DNA from 2 places in the Micromonospora sp. CMU55-4 genome. Region 2 is predicted to be linked to the other one. Evidence: predicted binding sites of a transcription regulator. Region 2 holds the regulator's gene; the other holds the start of a gene.
What was found. The regulator HrcA, encoded in region 2, represses chaperone genes, less so after heat shock. The targets are predictions, from matches to a motif close to GGTTNGCACNCTCNNNNNGAGNGTGCNAACC.
Positions count from the first base shown of each region.

Region 1: a site for HrcA is predicted at 3,248-3,278, ahead of groES (co-chaperone GroES). Genes of this name have one in related genera too.

Region 1 is NZ_JAAOLH010000010.1:76,707-86,698, forward strand. It holds gene HA073_RS18510 (molybdopterin-dependent oxidoreductase) at 1-1,026, opposite strand, end outside; gene groL (chaperonin GroEL) at 1,087-2,730, opposite strand; gene groES (co-chaperone GroES) at 2,801-3,115, opposite strand; gene HA073_RS18525 (methyltransferase domain-containing protein) at 3,372-4,604, shown strand; gene ybaK (Cys-tRNA(Pro) deacylase) at 4,659-5,138, shown strand; gene HA073_RS18535 (sugar ABC transporter substrate-binding protein) at 5,343-6,446, shown strand; gene HA073_RS18540 (ATP-binding cassette domain-containing protein) at 6,550-7,362, shown strand; gene HA073_RS18545 (sugar ABC transporter permease) at 7,359-8,618, shown strand; gene HA073_RS18550 (ROK family protein) at 8,650-9,825, shown strand; gene HA073_RS18555 (DUF4142 domain-containing protein) at 9,924-9,992, shown strand, end outside.
Region 2 is NZ_JAAOLH010000026.1:9,860-19,851, reverse strand. It holds gene ybeY (rRNA maturation RNase YbeY) at 1-293, opposite strand, end outside; gene HA073_RS29095 (PhoH family protein) at 332-1,390, opposite strand; gene HA073_RS29090 (serine hydrolase) at 1,525-2,901, opposite strand; gene HA073_RS29085 (histidine triad nucleotide-binding protein) at 2,898-3,242, opposite strand; gene HA073_RS29080 (SDR family NAD(P)-dependent oxidoreductase) at 3,336-4,097, shown strand; gene HA073_RS29075 (16S rRNA (uracil(1498)-N(3))-methyltransferase) at 4,112-4,846, opposite strand; gene dnaJ (molecular chaperone DnaJ) at 4,848-5,993, opposite strand; gene hrcA (heat-inducible transcriptional repressor HrcA) at 6,067-7,089, opposite strand; gene HA073_RS29060 (DUF4870 domain-containing protein) at 7,323-7,967, shown strand; gene hemW (radical SAM family heme chaperone HemW) at 8,007-9,230, opposite strand; gene HA073_RS29050 (enoyl-CoA hydratase family protein) at 9,250-9,992, shown strand, end outside.

The DNA.
Region 1 (9,992 bases), on a different contig from region 2:
CTCGATCGGGTTGCGGACCCGCCCGTGGATGCGCAGCCGCCAGGTGACCGGGTCCACCTGCGGCACCACCAGCGCGGTGTCGATCCGGTAGAACTCCCGGTTCGGCGTGACGTACGGCGCGAGCCGGGACAGCGACAGGTCCGCTCCGGCGGGCACCGGTGGGGCGGGCGCGACCGGGGCGGGCAGCGTCACCGCGTCCCGGGCCGCCGATACGCCGCGCCGGCCGGCCAGCCAGTGCCCGCCCAGCCCGGCCACCGCCGCCGCGCCGGTGAGCAGCCCGGCGCCACGCAGGAACCGCCGCCGCGACTCCGCGTCGTCGTGCCGGACCGGCTCCCAGCCGCCCGGCGTCTCCCCCTCCCGGGCCAGCGCGGCGACCGCCGGAGGCGGGGCGGATGGCGGGGGCGACGCGGACGGCGGCTCGCTGTCCGCCGAAGCGGCCCCGTCGCGCTCCGCCGGGCCGGTCCCGGCCCGGTCGCGTCGCACGGCGTCGGACCGGCCACGCCCCGGTCGCTTCCGGTGCGCCGGGTCGGCGCTCAGCGGGCCGGCCACGAACGCCCACAGCGTCAGCGCGCCCAGTCCGCCGCCGACCAGGGAGGGCAGCGCGTCGAAGGCGTCCGCGCCGGCCCGGGTCAGCGCGGCGGCGACACCGAGCGCGGCGAACGCGGCGATGCCGGCCAGGCCGATCACCAGCCGCCGGGCCGCTGCCAGGCCCAGCAGCGCGCCGAAGACGGCCAGCAGCAGCGCCGTCCCCATCAGCAGCGCGATCTTGTCGTACGTGCCGAAGACGTCGATGGCGAACTGCTTGAGCGGCTCGGGCACCAGGTCGACGACGAGTCCGCCGACGGCGACGAGCGGAGCGGACCGGGGGCCGGTCAGGACCGCCACGGGTTCGGCGGCGCCGAGCGCCACCACGGCGGCGACGACACCGGCCGGCGCCGCCCGGCGGGGGGAGAGGGTGCTCACGGGCTCCAGTCTGGTCGCCCCGCGGGCCCGGCTGCCAATCTCGTCAGCGATCCGTAAGGACATATGCGTCAGGGCACACCACCGGGTCGGCGGTGTGCCCTGACGTCGGGCGTACTCCTCGGGTCAGAAGCCCGGGCCGTGCTGGTGGCCGTGCCCGTGCGAGTGGCCGTGGCCACCGGCGGCCGGCTCCGGCTCGGCCGGCTTCTCCACCACGAGGCTCTCGGTGGTGAGCAGCAGGCCGGCGATCGAGGCGGCGTTGCTGACCGCGTTGCGGGTCACCTTCACCGGGTCGATGATGCCGGACTTGGCCAGGTCGACGTACTCGCCGGTGGCGGCGTCGAGGCCGTGGCCCCAGTCCTTGCCGACGACCTTCTGCACCACCACGTAGCCGTCGTGGCCGGCGTTCTGGGCGATCCAGCGCAGCGGCTCGACGAGCGACTTGCGCACGATCGAGACGCCGACCTTCTCGTCACCGGTGAAGCCCAGGTCGTCGTCGAGCGCCGGCAGGATCTGGGCCAGGGCGGCGCCGCCACCCGGGACCGTGCCCTCCTCGACCGCGGCCTTGGTCGCGGCGATGGCGTCCTCGATGCGGTGCTTGCGCTCCTTCATCTCGACCTCGGTGGCCGCGCCGACCTTGATCACGGCGATGCCGCCGGAGAGCTTCGCCAGCCGCTCGGCCAGCTTCTCCCGGTCCCACTCCGAGTCGGAGGCCTCGATCTCCTTGCGGATCTGGGCGACCCGGTCGGCGACCTCGGAGGCCTGCCCGCCACCGTCGACGACAGTGGTGTTCTCCTTGTCGACCACGACGCGGCGGGCGGTGCCGAGCACCTCCAGGCCGACCTGGTCGAGCTTGTAGCCCAGCTCCGGGGCGACCAGCTCGGCGCCGGTCAGGATCGCCATGTCCTGGAGCATCGCCTTGCGGCGGTCGCCGAAGCCGGGGGCCTTGACCGCGCAGACCTTGACGGTCTTGCGCAGCGCGTTGACCACGAGCGTCGACAGGGCCTGGCCCTCGACGTCCTCGGCGACGATGAGCAGCGGCTTGTTGTTCTGGAGAACCTTCTCCAGCAGCGGCAGCAGCTCCTCGATCGCCGAGATCTTCTGCGTGGTGATCAGGATGTACGGGTCCTCCAGGACCGCCTCCTGCGCCTCCAGGTCGGTGACGAAGTTCGGCGAGATGAAGCCCTTGTCGAACTGGAGACCCTCGGTCACCTCCAGCTCGGTGGTGAGCGCGGAGCCCTCCTCGACGGTGATGACGCCGTCGCGGCCGACCTTCTCCATCGCCTCGGCGATCAGCTCACCGATCGCGGCGTCCTGCGCGGAGACGGTCGCGACGTGCGCGATCGACTCCTTGCTGGAGACCTCGACGGCCTTGTCGAGCAGCGCCTCGGAGACCTTGGCGGCCGCCGCGTCGATGCCCCGCTTCAGGCCGGTCGGGTTGGTGCCGGCGGCCACGTTGCGCAGGCCCTCGCGGACCATGGCCTGGGCCAGCACGGTGGCGGTGGTGGTCCCGTCGCCGGCGACGTCGTTGGTCTTGGTCGCCACCTCCTTGACCAGCTGCGCGCCGAGGTTCTCGTACGGGTTGGTGAGCTCGATCTCCTTGGCGATGGTCACGCCGTCGTTGGTGATCGTGGGCGCACCGAACTTCTTGTCCAGGACGACGTTGCGCCCGCGCGGGCCGAGGGTGACCTTGACCGCGTCCGCGAGGGCGTTGACACCGTGCTCGAGCAGGTGCCGGGCGTCGTCCGAGAAGCTGAGGATCTTCGCCATCAGTATCCCTTCGAAGCGACGTTGCCCCGGCCCGGCGAGCCGGACCGGGGCAACGACACTGATCGGTTGCTTACTTCTCGATGACCGCGAGGACGTCGCGGGCGGAGAGCACCAGGTACTCCTCGCCGGCGTACTTGACCTCGGTGCCGCCGTACTTCGAGTAGAGGACGGTGTCGCCGACCTTCACGTCGATCGGCACGCGGTTGCCCTTGTCGTCGATCCGGCCCGGGCCGACAGCGAGGACGGTGCCCTCCTGCGGCTTCTCCTTGGCGGTGTCGGGGATCACGATGCCCGAGGCGGTGGTGGTCTCGGCCTCGTTCGCCTGGACCACGATGCGGTCCTCGAGCGGCTTGATCGCAACCTTGGTCGCGGTAGTCACGGGCATACCCTCCCGGGTACTTGGTGTCGTTGCCGGCCGGCGTGCCGACCAGCGTCAATCTGCCACATGCCACCGGGCGGGGCCGTCGTCGCGGGTGCCGGTCCGCCTGGCGCTCAACCCCCGGGCACGAGGCTCGGGCGTTGGCACCCTCAGGGTGAGAGTGCTAATCGCAGGTTATTCCTCGGCTAGCACTCCGTCAAGGAGAGTGCCAACGCGCGTCGCCCTCCGTGTCGCGCCGGAACCGGCCCGGGAGAATGGGCGCGTGGATCTCGACCTGCTCGCCGTGCTGCGTACCCCCGAGGGGTCGGCGGCGCTCGCCGCGGCCGGTCGGGTGGCCGGCGGCGACCCGCTGGCGGCGGCGGCCGCGCTGCGCTCGGCCGGGATTCCGGGCGACCTCGCCGCCGCCGCGCTGACCCAGGCCGAGCTGCGCCGCCGGGCAGCAGGCAAGTTCGGCGCGGCGGCGGCCGGGATGTTCCTCACCCGGCCCGGGCTGGAGCAGGCCACCCGCGGGGTGGTCGCCGGCCGCCGGGCCGCACGGCTGCGCGCCGCGGGCGTGACCACGCTGGCCGACCTGGGTTGCGGCCTGGGCGCCGACGCGCTCGCCGCCGCCCGCGCCGGCATCCGGGTGTACGCGGTGGAGGCCGACCCGCTGACCGCCGCGATGGCCGCCGCGAACGCCGAGGCGGCCGGGCTCGCCGATCTGGTGACAGTCGAGTGCGGCGACGCCACGGAGTTCGACGTAAGCCGCGTCGACGGCGCGTTCTGCGATCCGGCGCGGCGACGGGCCGGCACCGGGCGGCGCGTCTTCGACCCGAACTCCTACTCCCCGCCGTGGGACTTCGTCACCGGTCTCGCCGCGCGGGTGCCGCGCACCGTGGTGAAGGTCGCGCCGGGGCTGGACCACGCGCTGATCCCGGCGGGCGCCGAGGCGGAGTGGGTGAGCGTGGACGGCGACCTGGTCGAGGCCGCGCTCTGGTGCGGCGAGCTGGCCGAGGTCCCCCGCCGCGCCACCCTGCTGCGCGAGAAGGAAGGGCCCCTTCTTAACGCCTCCGGTAGTAAAAGGGTCCCTTCCTATCACCTCACCGGCACGGGCGCGCAGGAAGCGGAGGTGGGGCCGGTCCGGCGGTTCCTCTACGACCCGGACCCGGCGGTCGTCCGCGCGCACCTGGTCGCCGAACTCGCTGCCGACCTCGACGCCACGCTCGCCGACCCGTCGATCGCCTACCTGTACGCCGACGAGGCCCGGCCCACCCCGTTCGCCCGCTGTCTGGAGATCACCGACGTGCTGCCGTTCTCGCTGAAGCGGCTGCGCGCCCTGCTGCGGGAGCGCCGGGTCGGCCGGGTGGAGATCCGCAAGCGCGGGTCGGCGCTGGAGCCGGAGAAGCTGCGCCGTGACCTGCGGCTGTCCGGCGAGGCGGCGGCCGACCTGGTGCTGACCCGGGTGGCGGGCGACCCCACGGTGCTCGTGTGCCGGCCGGTTCCGGTCGGCGGCTGACCCGGCTCACGTTTCCAGCTCGCGGTGTCGCGGCGCGCGGGTTAGCTTGAGCCCGTGGCGGGCCCTGGCACTCCGGCGATCGCGTTGCTGAGCAAGCGGAAGATCGCCCACAGCATCCACCCGTACGACGTCTCGCCGGACGCGCCGAACTACGGCGCGCTCGTGGCCGCGGCGCTCGGGGTGGCACCGGACCGGGTGTTCAAGTCGCTGGTCACCGAGGTCGACGGCGGGCTGACGGTGGCGGTGGTGCCGGTGACCGGCGAGCTGGACCTGAAGGCGCTGGCCGCCGCGATGGGCGGCAAGCGCGCGGTGATGGCGGACCGGGCGGTGGCCGAGCGGGCGACCGGGTACGTGCGGGGCGGCATCAGTCCGCTCGGCCAGCGTAAGCGGCTACCGACAGTCGTCGACTCCTCGGCGCTGGCGCACCCGACCGTGTACGTGTCGGCGGGCCGCCGGGGATTGCAGGTGCAGCTCACGCCGACGGATCTGGTGACGCTCACCGGGGCGGCCACGGCATCGATCGCCGCCGCCTGAGCGGGCTCGTGACGGTACGTGTGGGAGCGTTCCCGGAGCACGCTCTCCCGGCGGTGTCCCGCGGGTGACAACCGCGTTGCTGAATTGTTACCGCCGCCAACAAACTTCTGACCTCGGCAGTCTTGCGGCGCATGGGAGGCGGGGAATACGTTGCCGGACACAACAAAACATCACCACTCCCCCACCTCCGAAAGGACCCTGCACATGCGCAAGGGCTTCCTCACCTTCGCGGCCGTCGGTCTCCTCGCGACCGGCAGCATGGCCGCCTGCGGTGACAACGGCGGTTCTTCCGACGAGGCCGGCGGCTCCAACGCCAAGAAGCCGAAGATCGGCGTGATCCTGCCGGACAGCAAGTCCTCCGCCCGCTGGGAGGGCGCGGACCGCAAGTACCTCAAGGCGGCGTTCGACGCGGCCGGCGTCGACTCCGACATCCAGAACGCGCAGAACGACAAGACCGCGTTCCAGACCATCGCCGACCAGATGATCACCAGCGGCGTCAACGTCCTGATGATCGTCAACCTGGACTCCGGCACCGGCAAGGCCGTGCTCGACAAGGCCAAGTCGCAGGGCGTCGCGACCATCGACTACGACCGGCTGACCCTGGGCGGCTCCGCCCAGTACTACGTCAGCTTCGACAACGAGGCCGTCGGCAAGCTCCAGGGCGAGGGCCTGAGCAAGTGCCTGACCGACAAGGGCGTCAAGAACCCGTCGATCGCGTACCTCAACGGCTCGCCGACCGACAACAACGCCACCCTGTTCAAGAACGGGTACGACTCGGTGCTCAAGCCGAAGTTCGACTCGAAGGAGTACACCAAGGTCGCCGACGACCCGGTGCCGGCCTGGGACAACGCGCAGGCCGCCACGATCTTCGAGCAGCAGATGACCAAGGCCGGCGGCAAGATCGACGGCGTGCTCGCCGCCAACGACGGTCTCGGCAACGCGGCCATCTCGGTGCTGAAGAAGAACAAGCTCAACGGCAAGGTCCCGGTGACCGGTCAGGACGCCACCAAGGAGGGCCTGCAGAACATCCTCGCCGGTGACCAGTGCATGACCGTCTACAAGGCGGTCAAGAAGGAGGCGGACGCCGCCGCCGAGCTGGCCATCGCGCTCGCCAAGGGTGAGCGGAAGGACACCGGCCAGACGGTCAAGGACCCGGAGGGCAACCGGGACGTGCCGGCCGTGCTGCTGGAGCCCAAGGCCATCTTCAAGGACAACGTCAAGGACGTCGTGGCCGACGGCTACGTCACCAAGGAAGAACTCTGCACCGGTGCCTTCGCGAAGCTCTGCACCGACGCCGGCGTGAGCTGACCCACCCGCCTCAGGCGGCGCCGCCCGGCACGGGTTCTCCCGTGCCGGGCGGCGCCCGCGCCGGACGGGATCCGAGACCTCCCTCCGCCCAAAGGAGAACCCCGTGTCCGCAACCCCCCTGCTGGAGCTACGCGGGATCGACAAGAGCTTCGGTCCCGTCCAGGTGCTGCGCGACGTCGCCTTCGCCGCGCACCCCGGCGAGGTGACCGCGCTCGTCGGTGACAACGGCGCCGGCAAGTCGACCCTGGTCAAGTGCATCAGCGGCATCCACCCCACCGACGCCGGCGAGTTCCTCTTCGACGGCCGGCCGGTGACCATCAACAGCCCCCGGGACGCCGCCGCGCTCGGGATCGAGGTCGTCTACCAGGATCTCGCGCTCTGCGACAACCTCGACATCGTGCAGAACATGTTCCTCGGCCGGGAGAAGCGCAGCGGCATCGTGCTCGACGAGCCGACCATGGAGCAGATGGCCGCCGAGACGCTCGCCGGCCTGAGCGTGCGCACCGTGAAGTCGCTGCGCCAGCACGTGGCCAGCCTCTCCGGCGGCCAGCGGCAGACCGTCGCCATCGCCAAGGCCGTGCTCTGGAACAGCCGGCTGGTCATCCTGGACGAGCCGACCGCCGCGCTCGGCGTCGCGCAGACCGCCCAGGTGCTGGAGCTGGTGCGCCGGCTGGCCGACAACGGCCTGGCCGTGGTGCTCATCTCGCACAACATGAACGACGTCTTCGCCGTCTCCGACCGGATCGCCGCGCTCTACCTCGGCCAGATGGTCGCCCAGGTGAAGACCACCGACATCACCCACTCGCAGGTGGTCGAGCTGATCACCGCCGGCCGATCCGGCGGCCTCGGCCTCACCGGCGAGCCGGGCGGCAACGGCGCCGCGCCCGCCGACACCACCCCAGGAGCCATCCGATGACCGCCATCGTCGTGAAGAAGGAAGGCCCGGCCGGCGTCGCGCCGACACCGACCCTGAACAGCCACGTGAACAACTACTGGCGCCGGGTACGCGGCGGCGACATCGGCGCGCTCCCCGCGGTGGTCATGCTCGTGGCGCTGGCGGTGGGCTTCTCGATCGCCCGCCCGTCGTTCTTCACCGCCGGCAACCTGGCGAACCTGTTCACCCAGGGCGCGGCGGTCACGCTCATCGCCATGGGCCTGGTCTTCGTCCTGCTGCTCGGCGAGATCGACCTCTCCGCCGGCTTCGCCAGCGGCGTCTGCGCCGCGATCCTGGCCAACGTGGTCACCGTGCTCGGCTACCCCTGGTACGTGGCGGTGCTCGCCGCCGTCGTCACCGGTCTGGTGATCGGCACCGTGCTGGGCCTGCTGGTCGCCAAGGTCGGCATCCCGTCCTTCGTGGTGACGCTCGCCGGGTTCCTCGCCTTCCAGGGTGTCGTGCTGACGCTGATGGACGAGGGCGCCAACATCGCGATCCGCGACGACGTGCTCGTCGCGATCGCCAACCGCAACCTCTCCCCGGCGCTGGGCTGGGCGCTCGCCGCGGTGGCCGTCGCCGGGTACGCGGCAGTGCAGTTGCTCCGGTACCGCAACCGGGCCGCCCGTGGCCTGCTCACCGACCCGCTCACGGTGGTCGGCGCGCGGATCGCCGGCCTGGCCGTGATCCTCGGCGTGGCGGTCTACGTGCTCAACCTGGAGCGCAGCCGCAACGTGCTGATCACCTCGCTCAAGGGCGTGCCGATCGTGGTGCCGATCATCGCGGTGCTGCTGATCGTCTGGACGTTCGTGCTCCAGCGCACCAGCTACGGGCGGCACATCTACGCGGTCGGCGGCAACGCCGAGGCGGCCCGCCGGGCCGGCATCAACGTCGACCGGATCCGTATCTCCGTCTTCGTCATCTGCTCCTCGATGGCCGCCATCGGTGGCATCGTGGCCGCCAGCAGGGGCAACTCGGTCGACCCCAACACCGGGGGCAGTAACGTACTGCTCTACGCCGTCGGCGCGGCGGTGATCGGCGGCACCAGCCTCTTCGGCGGCAAGGGCCGGGTCCTCGACGCCGTGCTCGGAGGCGCGGTGGTCGCGGTCATCGACAACGGTATGGGACTGATGGGATACAGCTCGGGCGTCAAGTACGTGGTCACCGGCGTGGTGCTGCTCGCCGCGGCGACCATCGACGCGCTCTCGCGTCGGCGGGCCGCCGCGACCGGCAACCGCTGAGCAGGGGTACGGAAACACCATGGCAGTGGCAATGCGCGCGGGCCCCAGTCAGGACGAGATCCGTCGGCAGAACCTGGGCGCATTGCTCCGATACGTGCACGTCCACGGGGCCACCACCCGCGCCGAGCTGACCACCGCGCTCGGACTCAACCGCAGCACCATCGGCGCGCTGACCGCGGACCTGGCCGGCGCCGGTCTGGTCAGCGAGGGGACGCCGAAGGAGACCGGCCGGGCCGGACGACCGTCACTCGTCGTCCGGCCCGAGTCGGGGCGGGTCTACGCGTACGCGTACAGCGTCGAGGTGGACCGGCTGCGGGCCGCGCGGGTCGGACTCGGCGGTGAGGTGCTCGACCGCCGGGAGATGGACCGGCCGCGCAACCTGGTCGCCGGGGAGGCCGCCCCGCTGCTCGCCGGCGCGGTCAAGGAGATGCACCAGTCGGTGCCGCCGGACGCGATCTGCGTCGGCGCCGGCGTGGCGGTGTGCGGCATGGTCCGCCGCGAGGACGGGCTGGTCCGGCTCAGCCCCACCACCGGCTGGGTGGACGAGCCGATCGGTGCGGCGCTCGCCGTCGAGCTGGGGATAGACGTACCGATCACGGTGGGCAACGTGGCCGACGTGGCCGCGTACGCCGAGCACGCCCGGGGCGCGGCGGTCGGCTGCGACAACGTCATCTACATCTACGGCGACGTCGGTGTGGGCGCGGGCATCATCGCGGGAGGGCGGCGGCTGAGGGGGCACGGCGGCTACGGCGGCGAGGTGGGCCACATGGTGGTGGTCCGCGACGGGGTGCGCTGCGACTGCGGCCGGCGCGGCTGCTGGGAGACCGAGATCGGCGAGCACGGGCTGCTGCGCGCCGCCGGCCGGTCCGAGGCACGCGGCCGGGACGCGCTGCTGGCGGTCTTCGACGCCGCCGACCGGGGCGACGCCCGCGCGCAGACCGCGGTACGGCAGGCCGGCGACTGGCTCGGCTTCGGCGTCGCGAACCTGGTGAACATCTTCAACCCGGAGATGGTCATCTTCGGCGGCACCATGCGTGACCTCTACCTGGCCTCCGCCGCGCAGGTGCGCAGCCGGCTCAACTCCAACGGGCTGCCCGCGTGCCTGGAGCACGTGCGGCTGCGTACCCCGAAGCTGGGCGACGACGCGGCGCTGATCGGCGCCGCCGAGCTGGCGTTCGAACGACTCCTCGCCGATCCGCTGAACTGATCGGCCCGGTGATCCGTACCAGTGTGCGGACGGGCGGCCGGCTTGCGCGGCCGTCCACGACCCCGCGTACCGGTCCGGACCGAGGAGGCACCGCAACCATGGCATCGCTGGAATCCGCACGCCGCAAGCTGGCGCACCGGGTGGTACTGCTGCTCGCCGCGCTGGGC
Region 2 (9,992 bases):
TCCGGACAGAGCACGATGTCGCCGAGCAGGGCCGGCTCACCGCCGGCCGGGGCGCTCTCGCCCGGGCCGTGGTCGACGCTGCCCTCGTCCATGGGGAAGGCGAGCACGTCGGTCGGGCCGTCGCCGCCCATCCAGCGGTGGTTCAGCTCCGACATGTACTCGATGTCGACGAGCAGCACGGACAGCTCGGCGAGGGGGTTGACCCCCATCTCGTCGAGGGCGTGCCGCGCGACGGCGAGCACGGCGTCGGTGTCGACCTCGACACCCGACTCGTTGGCGATCTCGATGGACAACTGTCTTCCTCTGATGGTGTGACGGCTTGCGCCGGTGGTCAGCGGCGCCGGCCGGCCCGGCCGCCCTGGGCGGTCCGCCCGGGTACGGCGTGCACGCTCTGGGCCTGCTGGTTCTCCCGCTCGGCGTCCCAGCGGGCGTACGCGTCGACGATCTCACCCACCAGCTTGTGGCGGACCACGTCGGAGCTGGAGAGCTGGGCGAAGTGCACGTCCTCGACGTTGTTCAGGATCTCCCGGACCACGCGCAGGCCGCTGGTCGTCCCGCCGGGAAGGTCCACCTGGGTGACGTCACCGGTGACGACGATCTTGGAGCCGAAGCCGAGCCGGGTGAGGAACATCTTCATCTGCTCGGGCGTGGTGTTCTGCGCCTCGTCCAGGATGATGAACGCGTCATTAAGCGTGCGGCCCCTCATGTATGCCAGCGGCGCGACCTCGATCGTGCCGGCGGCCATCAGCTTCGGGATGGTCTCCGGGTCGAGCATGTCGTGCAGCGCGTCGTAGAGCGGGCGCAGGTAGGGGTCGATCTTCTCGTTCAGGGTGCCGGGCAGGAAGCCCAGCCGTTCCCCCGCCTCGACCGCCGGGCGGGTCAGGATGATCCGGTTGACCTGCTTGGCCTGCAGCGCCTGCACTGCCTTCGCCATCGCGAGGTAGGTCTTGCCGGTACCGGCCGGGCCGATCCCGAAGACGATGGTGTGCGCGTCGATCGCGTCGACGTACTTCTTCTGCCCGAGCGTCTTGGGACGGATGGTGCGGCCGCGCCGGGAGAGGATGTTGAGCGTCAGAACCTCGGCGGGCCGCTCGGCGCCGCCCTGCTCGAGCATGCCGACGGTACGCCGTACCGCGTCTGTGGTCAGGGTCTCGCCTTTCTCGATCAGTTCGAGCAGCTCACTGAAGAGACGCTCGGCGAGGGCGTTGTCGGCGGGCGCGCCGGTGATGGTGATCTCGTTGCCGCGCACGTGGACGTCGCTGTTGACCGAACGCTCGACGAGTCGCAGGATCTCGTCGCCCGCGCCGAGCAGGTTCACCATGATCTTCTGGTCTCCGACCGTGATCCTGGTCTGCACGCGCGGCGTGCCGGGAGGTGGGGTGCCGGTCATAGGTCGGGCCGTCGGGCCCTGCGCCACCTGCTCTCCGCTTCTCTGTGCCGGGCCCTGCTGGCGCGGCGTACGGTTACCTCCCATCGTATCGGGTCGGCACCGCGCACACCGCGCCCATTTCCGGCGCTCGGCGATCAGTCACCGGCGCGGAAGTCGTACCCGTCGAAGGTCTCCTGGCGGCGGGTGAAGCGGTAGGTCGCCCAGTGCATCCGGACCACCACGCCGTGCTCGTCGCGCGTGAGCCGCAGCAGCTCCCCCACCTCCCGGCCGGAGACCGTGCGGAACACGTCCGGCCGGTCCGGCAGCGGCGCGAACACCGCAGGCGGCTTCCCGGCCGGGTCGTCCGCGCCCCGGGCCCGCAGCGTCTCGTCGTGCCAGGAGAAGACGTACTCGAAGCCCTCGCCCCACCAGCGGCCCAGCATGCCGCGCAGGTGCGCCGGCGCGGGCGGGCCGGGACGCCACGGCTCGATCTCCGCCGGGTCGTGCTCGGCGGCGGCGGCGAGCAGCCGGTGCGCCAGGTCGAACACCTCCACGCCGGCGCCGGACGAGCCGAGCACCGCGGCGCCCATCGCCCCGGCGGTGCCCTGCCCGCCGCGCCGCCCGTAGACGGCGGCGAGGAATCCGGGCATCGCGCCGTCGTGCCCCACGTGGGTCACCCGCTCGGGCTGCGGCACCAGGATCAGCCCGAGGCCGAAGCCGGCCGTCCAGACCGACTCGTCGGTGGTGGTGAGCGGCCAGCGCATCTCCTCGACGGTGGCCGCGGCGAGCACCGCGCCGTCCGGGTCGAGCGCCGCCGGGTCGGCCAGGAAGGCGGCCCACCGGGCCATGTCCGGCGCGGTGCTCCAGAGCTGGGCTGCGGGGGCCACCGCGCCGAAGTCGGCCGGTGGCTCCGGGTGGGCCTCGTCGGAGTACGCGTCGACCAGGAACCCGGTCGCGGCACGCTCGGTCGGGGCCGGACCGGTGGCGGTCAGCCCGAGCGGGGCGAGGACCCGGTCGGCCAGCACCTCGGCCCAGGTCCCGCCGCGCAGCCGGGCCACCATCTCGCCCAGGAGGGCCATGCCGAGGTTGGAGTAGTGGAAGCGCCGCCCGGTGGGCAGCACCCGCTCGACCCGGGCCAGATCGGCCAGCAGCTCCTCCACGGCCGGGGCGCGCAGGCTGTCCCACACGTCGCCGTGGGGCTCGCGTTGCAGGCCGGCGGTGTGCGACAGCAGCCGGCGTACGGTCAGCTCGCCGTGCGCCGGCAGGTCGAGGTGCCGCCCGACCGGGTCGTCCAGGTCGAGCAGGCCCTCGTCGCGGCACTGCATGACGAGTACCGCGGTGAACGTCTTGGTGACCGAGCCGATCCGGAACACCGTCTCCGGCCCCAGCGGGGTGTCGTTGCCGGTGTCGCCCACGGCGCAGGTCCAGAGCGGCCGGTCGGCGCGGTGCAGGGCGGCCGACACCGCCGGGATCCGCCCGGTGGCCTGCGCCTGGCGCACCATCCGGCCGAGCCGGTCGGACACGTCGGTCATCGGCAGAGCATCGGGCCGAGCGGCGCGCCGCCGAGCAGGTGGGCGTGCACGTGGAAGACCTCCTGGCCGCCGTACGGGCCGGTGTTGAACATCAGCCGGAACCCGTCCACGGTCAGGCCCTCCTCCTCGGCCACCACGGCGGCGGTCTGGAGCACCTCCCCGGCCAGTTCGGGCGCGCCCTGGGCCAGCGTGGCCACGTCGGCGTAGTGCTCCTTCGGGATCACCAGCACGTGCGTGGGCGCCTTCGGGTCGATGTCCCGGAAGGCCAGGGTGGTGGCGGTCTCGCGGACGATGGTGGCCGGAATCTCCCCGGCGACGATCCGGCAGAAGAGGCAGTCCATCGCAGCAGTGTAAGGAGGGGCCCCCGCTTAACGCCTCCGGCATGGGAAGGGGCCCTTCTTAACACCCCGGGCCGGTGCGGCAGGATGGCCGCCATGGCGGGACGGGCGGTGCTGGTGACGGGGGCCTCGCGGGGCATCGGGCGGGCGGTGGCGCGAGCGTTCGCCGCAGGTGGGGACCGGGTGGCGATCCACCACCGGGACTCCGCCGAGCTGGCGGAGCGGCTGCGCGCCGAGCTGCCCGGCGACGGGCACGTGGTGGTACGCGCCGACCTGGCCGACCCCGACGCGGTACGCGCCATGGTGGACGAGGCGGCCCAGCGGCTCGGTGGCCTCGACGTGCTGGTGAACAACGCCGGTGTGTTCGGGCCGGCCGATCCCCCGCACCCGGTCTTCGAGAGCAGCTACGAGCAGTGGCGGGCGCGGTGGCGGGAGGTGCTCGACACCAACCTGGTCGGCGCGGCGAACGCGGCCTGGTGCGCCGCGCAGCACATGCGCGACAGTGGGGGCCGGATCGTCAACGTCTCGTCCCGGGGCGCGTTCCGGGGCGAGCCGGCCAACCCGGCGTACGGGGCCAGCAAGGCCGGGATGAACGCGATGGCCCAGTCGCTGGCGGTGGCCCTGGCGCCGTACGGCATCGGGGTGGCCTGCGTGGCGCCCGGCTTCGTCGAGACGGACATGACCAACGAGCACCTGAAGGCAGAGCGGGGCGAGGCGGTACGCGCGCAGTCCCCGTTCCACCGGGTGGCGCGTCCGGAGGAGATCGCGGCGGCGGTGCACTGGCTGGCGAGCCCCGAGGCCGAGTGGGCCTCAGGAACGATCATCGACCTGAACGGCGCTTCCTACCTCCGCTCCTGACCCACCCTCCCCCGCTACCAGTGGGTCAGGCGGGTGGCCAGGACTGTCAGGGCGGCCACGCCTGCTGTGGACGTACGCAGCACCGACGGGCCCAGGCGGACCGTGCGGGCGCCCGCCTCGGCGAACGTGGCCAGCTCGTGGTCGGCGATGCCGCCCTCCGGGCCGACCACCAGGACGATCTCCCCGGCCGTCGGCAGGTCGACTGTGGTCAGCCGGTCCTGCGCGCCCTCGTGCAGCACGAACGCGGCGGCCGCGCCGGCGATCCGGCGGGCCACCGTGGCGGTCGACTCGTCCGGGGCGCCGGCCACCACCGGCAGCCACGGGCGGCGGGCCTGCTTGGCCGCCTCCCGGGCGGTGGCCACCCACTTCTGCCGGGCCCGTACGCCCCGGTCGCCGCGCCACTGCGCCACCGAGCGGGACGCCGCCCACGGCACGATCTCGTCCACCCCGACCTCGGTCATCGCCTGCACGGCGAGTTCACCCCGGTCGCCCTTGGCGATGCCCTGCACCACGACGAGCCGCGGGACGGGCGCGTCCGCGTACCCCCGGCTGGTGACGCGCAGGTCGAGCGTGCCCCGGCCGACGGCGGTGACCACCGCGGCGGCGGTGCCGCCCCGGCCGTCGGCGAGCAGCAGCTCCTCACCGGCCCGCAGCCGCTGCACGGTGGCCGCGTGGTGGCCCTCCGGGCCGTCCAGCGTCAGCGTGTCACCGGTGGGCAGCGCCTCGACCAGGAACAGCGGGGCGGACACCTCAGGCGTGCCCGTTGAAGGCGTCGCGCATCCGGGAGAAGAAGCCGCCCTGCTTGGTCAGCTCGGCGACCTCCTCGCCGCGGGTCTTGGCGAAGTCGCGCAGCATCCGCTCCTGGTCGGCGTCGAGCTTGGTCGGGGTACGCACGTCCAGGTGCACGTAGAGGTCACCCCGGCCGGTGCCGCGCAGGTGCGGTACGCCCCGGGCGCGCAGCCGCAGCGTGCTGCCGGGCTGGGTGCCGGGCTTGACGTCGACGGTCTCCTCGCTGTCCAGCGTCTTGATGGTCAGCCGGGTGCCGAGCGCGGCGGCGGTCATCGGCACCGTCACCCGGCAGTGCAGGTCGTCGCCCTTGCGGGAGTAGACGTCGTGCGGCCGCTCGTGGATCTCCACGTAGAGGTCGCCGGCGGTGCCGCCGCCCGGGCCGACCTCGCCCTGCTGGGCCAGGCGGATCCGCATGCCGTCCTCGACGCCGGCCGGGATCTTGACGGTCAGCGAGCGGCGGGTACGCACCCGGCCCTCACCGGCGCAGGTCGGGCAGGCATGCGGGATGGTGGTGCCGTAGCCCTGGCAGACGGTGCACGGCCGGGCGGAGACCACCTGGCCGAGGAACGTGCGCTGCACCGACTGCACCTCGCCCCGGCCGGCGCACGCCTCGCAGGTGGCCAGGTGGGTGCCGGCGGCGGTGCCGGCGCCGGAGCAGGTGGTGCAGAGCACCGCGGTGTCGACGGTGATCGGCGCCTCGACGCCGAACGCGGTCTCGTTGAGGTCCAGTTCCAGGCGCAGGATCGCGTCCGCGCCGGGCCGGGTGCGCGGCCGGGGTCCCCGGCTGCCGCCCGCCGCGCCGCCGAAGAACGCGTCCATGATGTCCTGGAAGCCGACGAACGGACCGGCGCCGCCGGGCCCGCCCGGGCCGCCCATGCCACCGCCGCCGGGGGCGAGCGGGTCGCCGCCGAGGTCGACGATCTGCCGTTTCCGGTCGTCCGAGAGGACCTCGTACGCGGCGTTGATGTCCTTGAACTTCTCCTGGGCCTCCGGGTCCGGATTGACGTCCGGGTGGTACTGCCGCGCCAGCTTGCGGTAGGCGCGCTTGATCTCGTCGTCGGAGGCTTCCCGGCTCACGCCGAGAATGCCGTAGTAGTCCCTGGCCACTGCGTTAGGTGTCCTCATGTTCGTCTCGCGTCGCTCCGGTCGTCGGCCGCAACCGGCCGTCGGCCCTGACTGGTCAGTTCTGGGCCAGCAGTTCGCCCACGTAGCGTGCCACGGCCCTCACCATGGCGATATTGCCGGGGTAGTCCATCCGGGTCGGCCCGAGCACGCCGAGCCCACCGACGATGGTGCTGCCCGGTCCGTAGCCGGTGCTGACCACCGAGGCGGCCCGCAGGTTGTCGAACTCGTTCTCGTCGCCGATCAGCACGCGGGTGGTGCTCGGCTCGGTCTCGCCGATCAGTTTGAGCAGCACTACCTCTTCTTCGAGCGCCTCCAGGATCGGCCGCAGCGAGCCCTGGAAGTCGAGCAGGCCGCCCCGGGTGAGGTTGGCCTGGCCGGCCAGCGCGAGGCGCTCCTCGTGCCGTTCCACGAGCGTCTCCAGCAGCACCGTGGACAGCGTGGTCATGGCCGGGCGCAGGTGCGGCGCGGACTCATCCACCAGGGCCTGCACCAGCGGCGGCGTCTCGGAGAGCTGGCTGCCGACGAGCTTCTCGTTCACCAGCCGGCGCAGGTCGGTCACGTCGTCGGCGGGAACCGGGGCGGGCAGCTCGACGAGCCGCTGCTCGACCCGGCCGGTGTCGGCGATCATGACGACCATCAGCCGGGTGGTGGAGATCGGCACGAGTTCCAGGTGACGCACCTTGGACCGGGCCAGGCTCGGGTACTGCACCACGGCGACCTGCCGGGTGAGCTGGGCGAGCAGCCGGACCGTGCGGTGCACCACGTCGTCCAGGTCGACCGCGCCGACCAGGAAGCGCTCGATGGCGCGGCGCTCGGCGGGGCTGAGCGGCTTGACCCGGGAGAGCCGGTCCACGAAGAGGCGGTAGCCGCGGTCGGTGGGCACCCGGCCGGCGCTGGTGTGCGGCTGCCGGATGTAGCCCTCCTCCTCCAGCACCGCCATGTCGTTGCGCACCGTGGCCGGGGAGACGCCGAGCTGGTGCCGCTCGACCAGGGCCTTGCTGCCCACCGGCTCCTGCGTGGCGACGTAGTCCTCGACGATCGCGCGCAGCACGGCAAGTTTGCGGTCGTCGAGACCCATGTCCCCACCTCCTGACACACCTCGGCCGGGCCGGCACGCGGCATCCGCCGGGCGGCTGGCACTCGACTGTAGCGAGTGCCAGTCTACGTCGGCACCCCCACCGACGCGATGATCGCCTGACGGACCTGCGGTGCGGCCCACCACACCGCGCGGCACGCCAGGGCCGAACAGCCGGTCACGCTCGGTCTGTGTCGCCCTGGTGCGACTTGCCCGCTGGCCCTACCGTGACCTCCATGACTGAACCTCCTCGCCCTCCCGGAGCAGGGGACTCCGGCCCCCAGCCCGACCCGTCGGCGCCCTACGGCTCCGGCGAGCCGCCCACCGCTCCACTGTCCGGCGCGCCGGGCGCGGGCGGGTATCCCCCGCCCGGTGACTATCCGCCCCCGGGCGGCTACCCGCCCCCCGGTGCCCAGCCTCCGCCGGGCGGCTACCCGCCCCCTGGTGGTTACCCCCCGCCGGCCGGCGCGCCGGGCTACGGCGCCGGTGGCGGCTATCCCGGCGGTGGCGGCTACGGCCCGGCCGGGTACGCCAACAACGACGAGAAGACCTGGGCCCTGGTGGCGCACTTCGGTGGCGCCGCGGGCGTCATCATCGGTGGCGGTCTGCTCGGCTGGGTCGCCCCGCTGATCGCGATGATGACCCGCGGCCAGCAGTCGCCGACCGTACGCGCCCACGCGGTCGCGGCGCTGAACTTCCAGATCACCTGGACCATCGCCAGCGTCCTCGCCTGGGTGATCACGGTCATCACCTGCGGGATCCTGTTCTTCGTCCCGATGCTGGTCTGGCTGGTGCCGTTGATCTTCGGGATCATCGGCGGGGTCAAGGCCAACGAGGGTGTGCTCTACCGCTACCCGATGACCTACAACTTCGTGAAGTGACACCGCCGGCCGGCCGAGGGGGCGGCCGGCCGGCGCCGGTCACGGCAGCAGGTCGCGTACCACCGCGTCGGCCAGCAGCCGTCCGCGCAGCGTCAGCACCACAAGCCCCCGCGCGTACGCCCCGGCGTCGAGCAGCCCGGCGTCCCGGGCCCGCTCGGCGCCCGCCCGGCCGGGCTCGTCCAGCACGTCCAGCGGCAGCCCGGAGGCGAGCCGCACCCGCAGCATCACGTCCTCCATGTGCTGCTCGTCCGCGCTGAGCACCTCCCGGGCCAGTGCCGGCGAGGCGCCCTCGGCCAGCCGCGCCGCGTACGCGCTCGGGTGTTTGACGTTCCACCAGCGCACGCCGCCGACGTGGCTGTGCGCCCCCGGGCCCAGGCCCCACCAGTCGGCGCCGGTCCAGTAGAGCAGGTTGTGCCGGCACGCCGCCGCCGCCGAGCGGGCCCAGTTCGACACCTCGTACCAGGAGAAGCCGGCTGCGCCGAGCGCCGCCTCCGCGGCCAGGTAGCGGTCCGCCGCCACGTCGTCGGAGGGGTACGGCAGCTCGCCCCGGCGCATCCGCGCGGCCAGCCGGGTGCCGTCCTCCACGATCAGGGCGTACGCGCTGACGTGGTCCACCCCCGCGTCGACCACCTGGGCCAGCGAGGCGGCGAAGTCGTCTGCCGTCTCGCCCGGCGTGCCGTAGATCAGGTCCAGGTTCACGTGCTCGAACCCGGCGTCGCGCGCCTCCAGCGCGGCGGCGGTGGCCCGGCCCGCGCTGTGCCGCCGGTCCAGCACCGCGAGCACCCCGGGCGCGGCGGACTGCATGCCCAGCGAGATCCGGGTGTAGCCGGCCGCCCGCAGCGTCTTGAGCGACTCCGGGGTCACCGACTCCGGGTTGGCCTCGGTGGTCACCTCCGCGTCGGCGGCCAGCCCCCAGACGCGGTCGATGCCGTCGAGGATCCGGGCCAGGTCGTCGGCGGGCAGCAGGGTCGGCGTGCCGCCGCCGACGAAGACGGTGTCGACCCGCTGCGGCGGCGAGTCGCCCAGCACCCGGGCGGCCAGCGCCAGCTCGGCCAGCACCGAGTCGGCGTACGTCTCCCGGCTCGCCCCGCCGCCCAGCTCGGAGGCGGTGTACGTGTTGAAGTCGCAGTAACCGCACCGGCTGGCGCAGAACGGCACGTGGACGTACACGCCGAAGCCGCGCGCGCCGACGGCGCGACGGGCGGTGGCGGGCAGCGATCCGTCGCGCGGGACGGGTTCGCCTTCTGGAAGGACGCCGGGCATGGCCACTAGTGTGCCCGGCATGACCTCTCCGGACGCTCTCGTGCGAGTCGCCACGGCCCGTGGGGTGACGACACTCACCCTGGACAGCCCGCACAACCGCAACGCGCTCTCCACGCCCCTGATGACCCAGCTGCTGGCCGGGCTCGCCGACGCGGTCGCCGACGACGCGGTACGCGCGATCGTGCTCGACCACACCGGCCCGGTCTTCTGCTCCGGCGCCGACCTGAAGGAGACCGCCGCCGCGTACGCCAGTGGCACGGTGCCCGCCGGGATGCTCGGCGACGTGCTGGTGGCGGTGCGGGAGTGCCCGAAGCCGGTCGTCGCGAAGGTCGCCGGGCCGGCCCGGGCCGGCGGGCTGGGCCTGATCGCCGCCGCCGACCTGGCGGTCTGCGCGCAGGAGGCGACGTTCGCGTTCACCGAGGTGCGGATCGGGGTGATCCCGGCGGTGATCTCGGCGACCGTGCTGCCCCGGCTGGACCAGCGGGCCGCCGCCGAGCTGTACCTGACCGGCGACACGTTCGACGGCCGCCGCGCCGCCGAGGTCGGCCTGGTCACCGCCGCGGTGCCGGCCGACGAGCTGGACGCCGCCGTCGAGCGCTACTGCGCCTCGCTGGTCAGGGGCGCGCCGGGGGCGCTGGCCGGGGCGAAGGAGCTGCTGCGCCGGCCCGCCGCGACTGACCTGCGGGCCGAGATCGCCGAGTTGGCGGCGCTGTCCACCGGGTACTTCCTCTCCGACGAGGGGCGTGAGGGCGTCATGGCGTT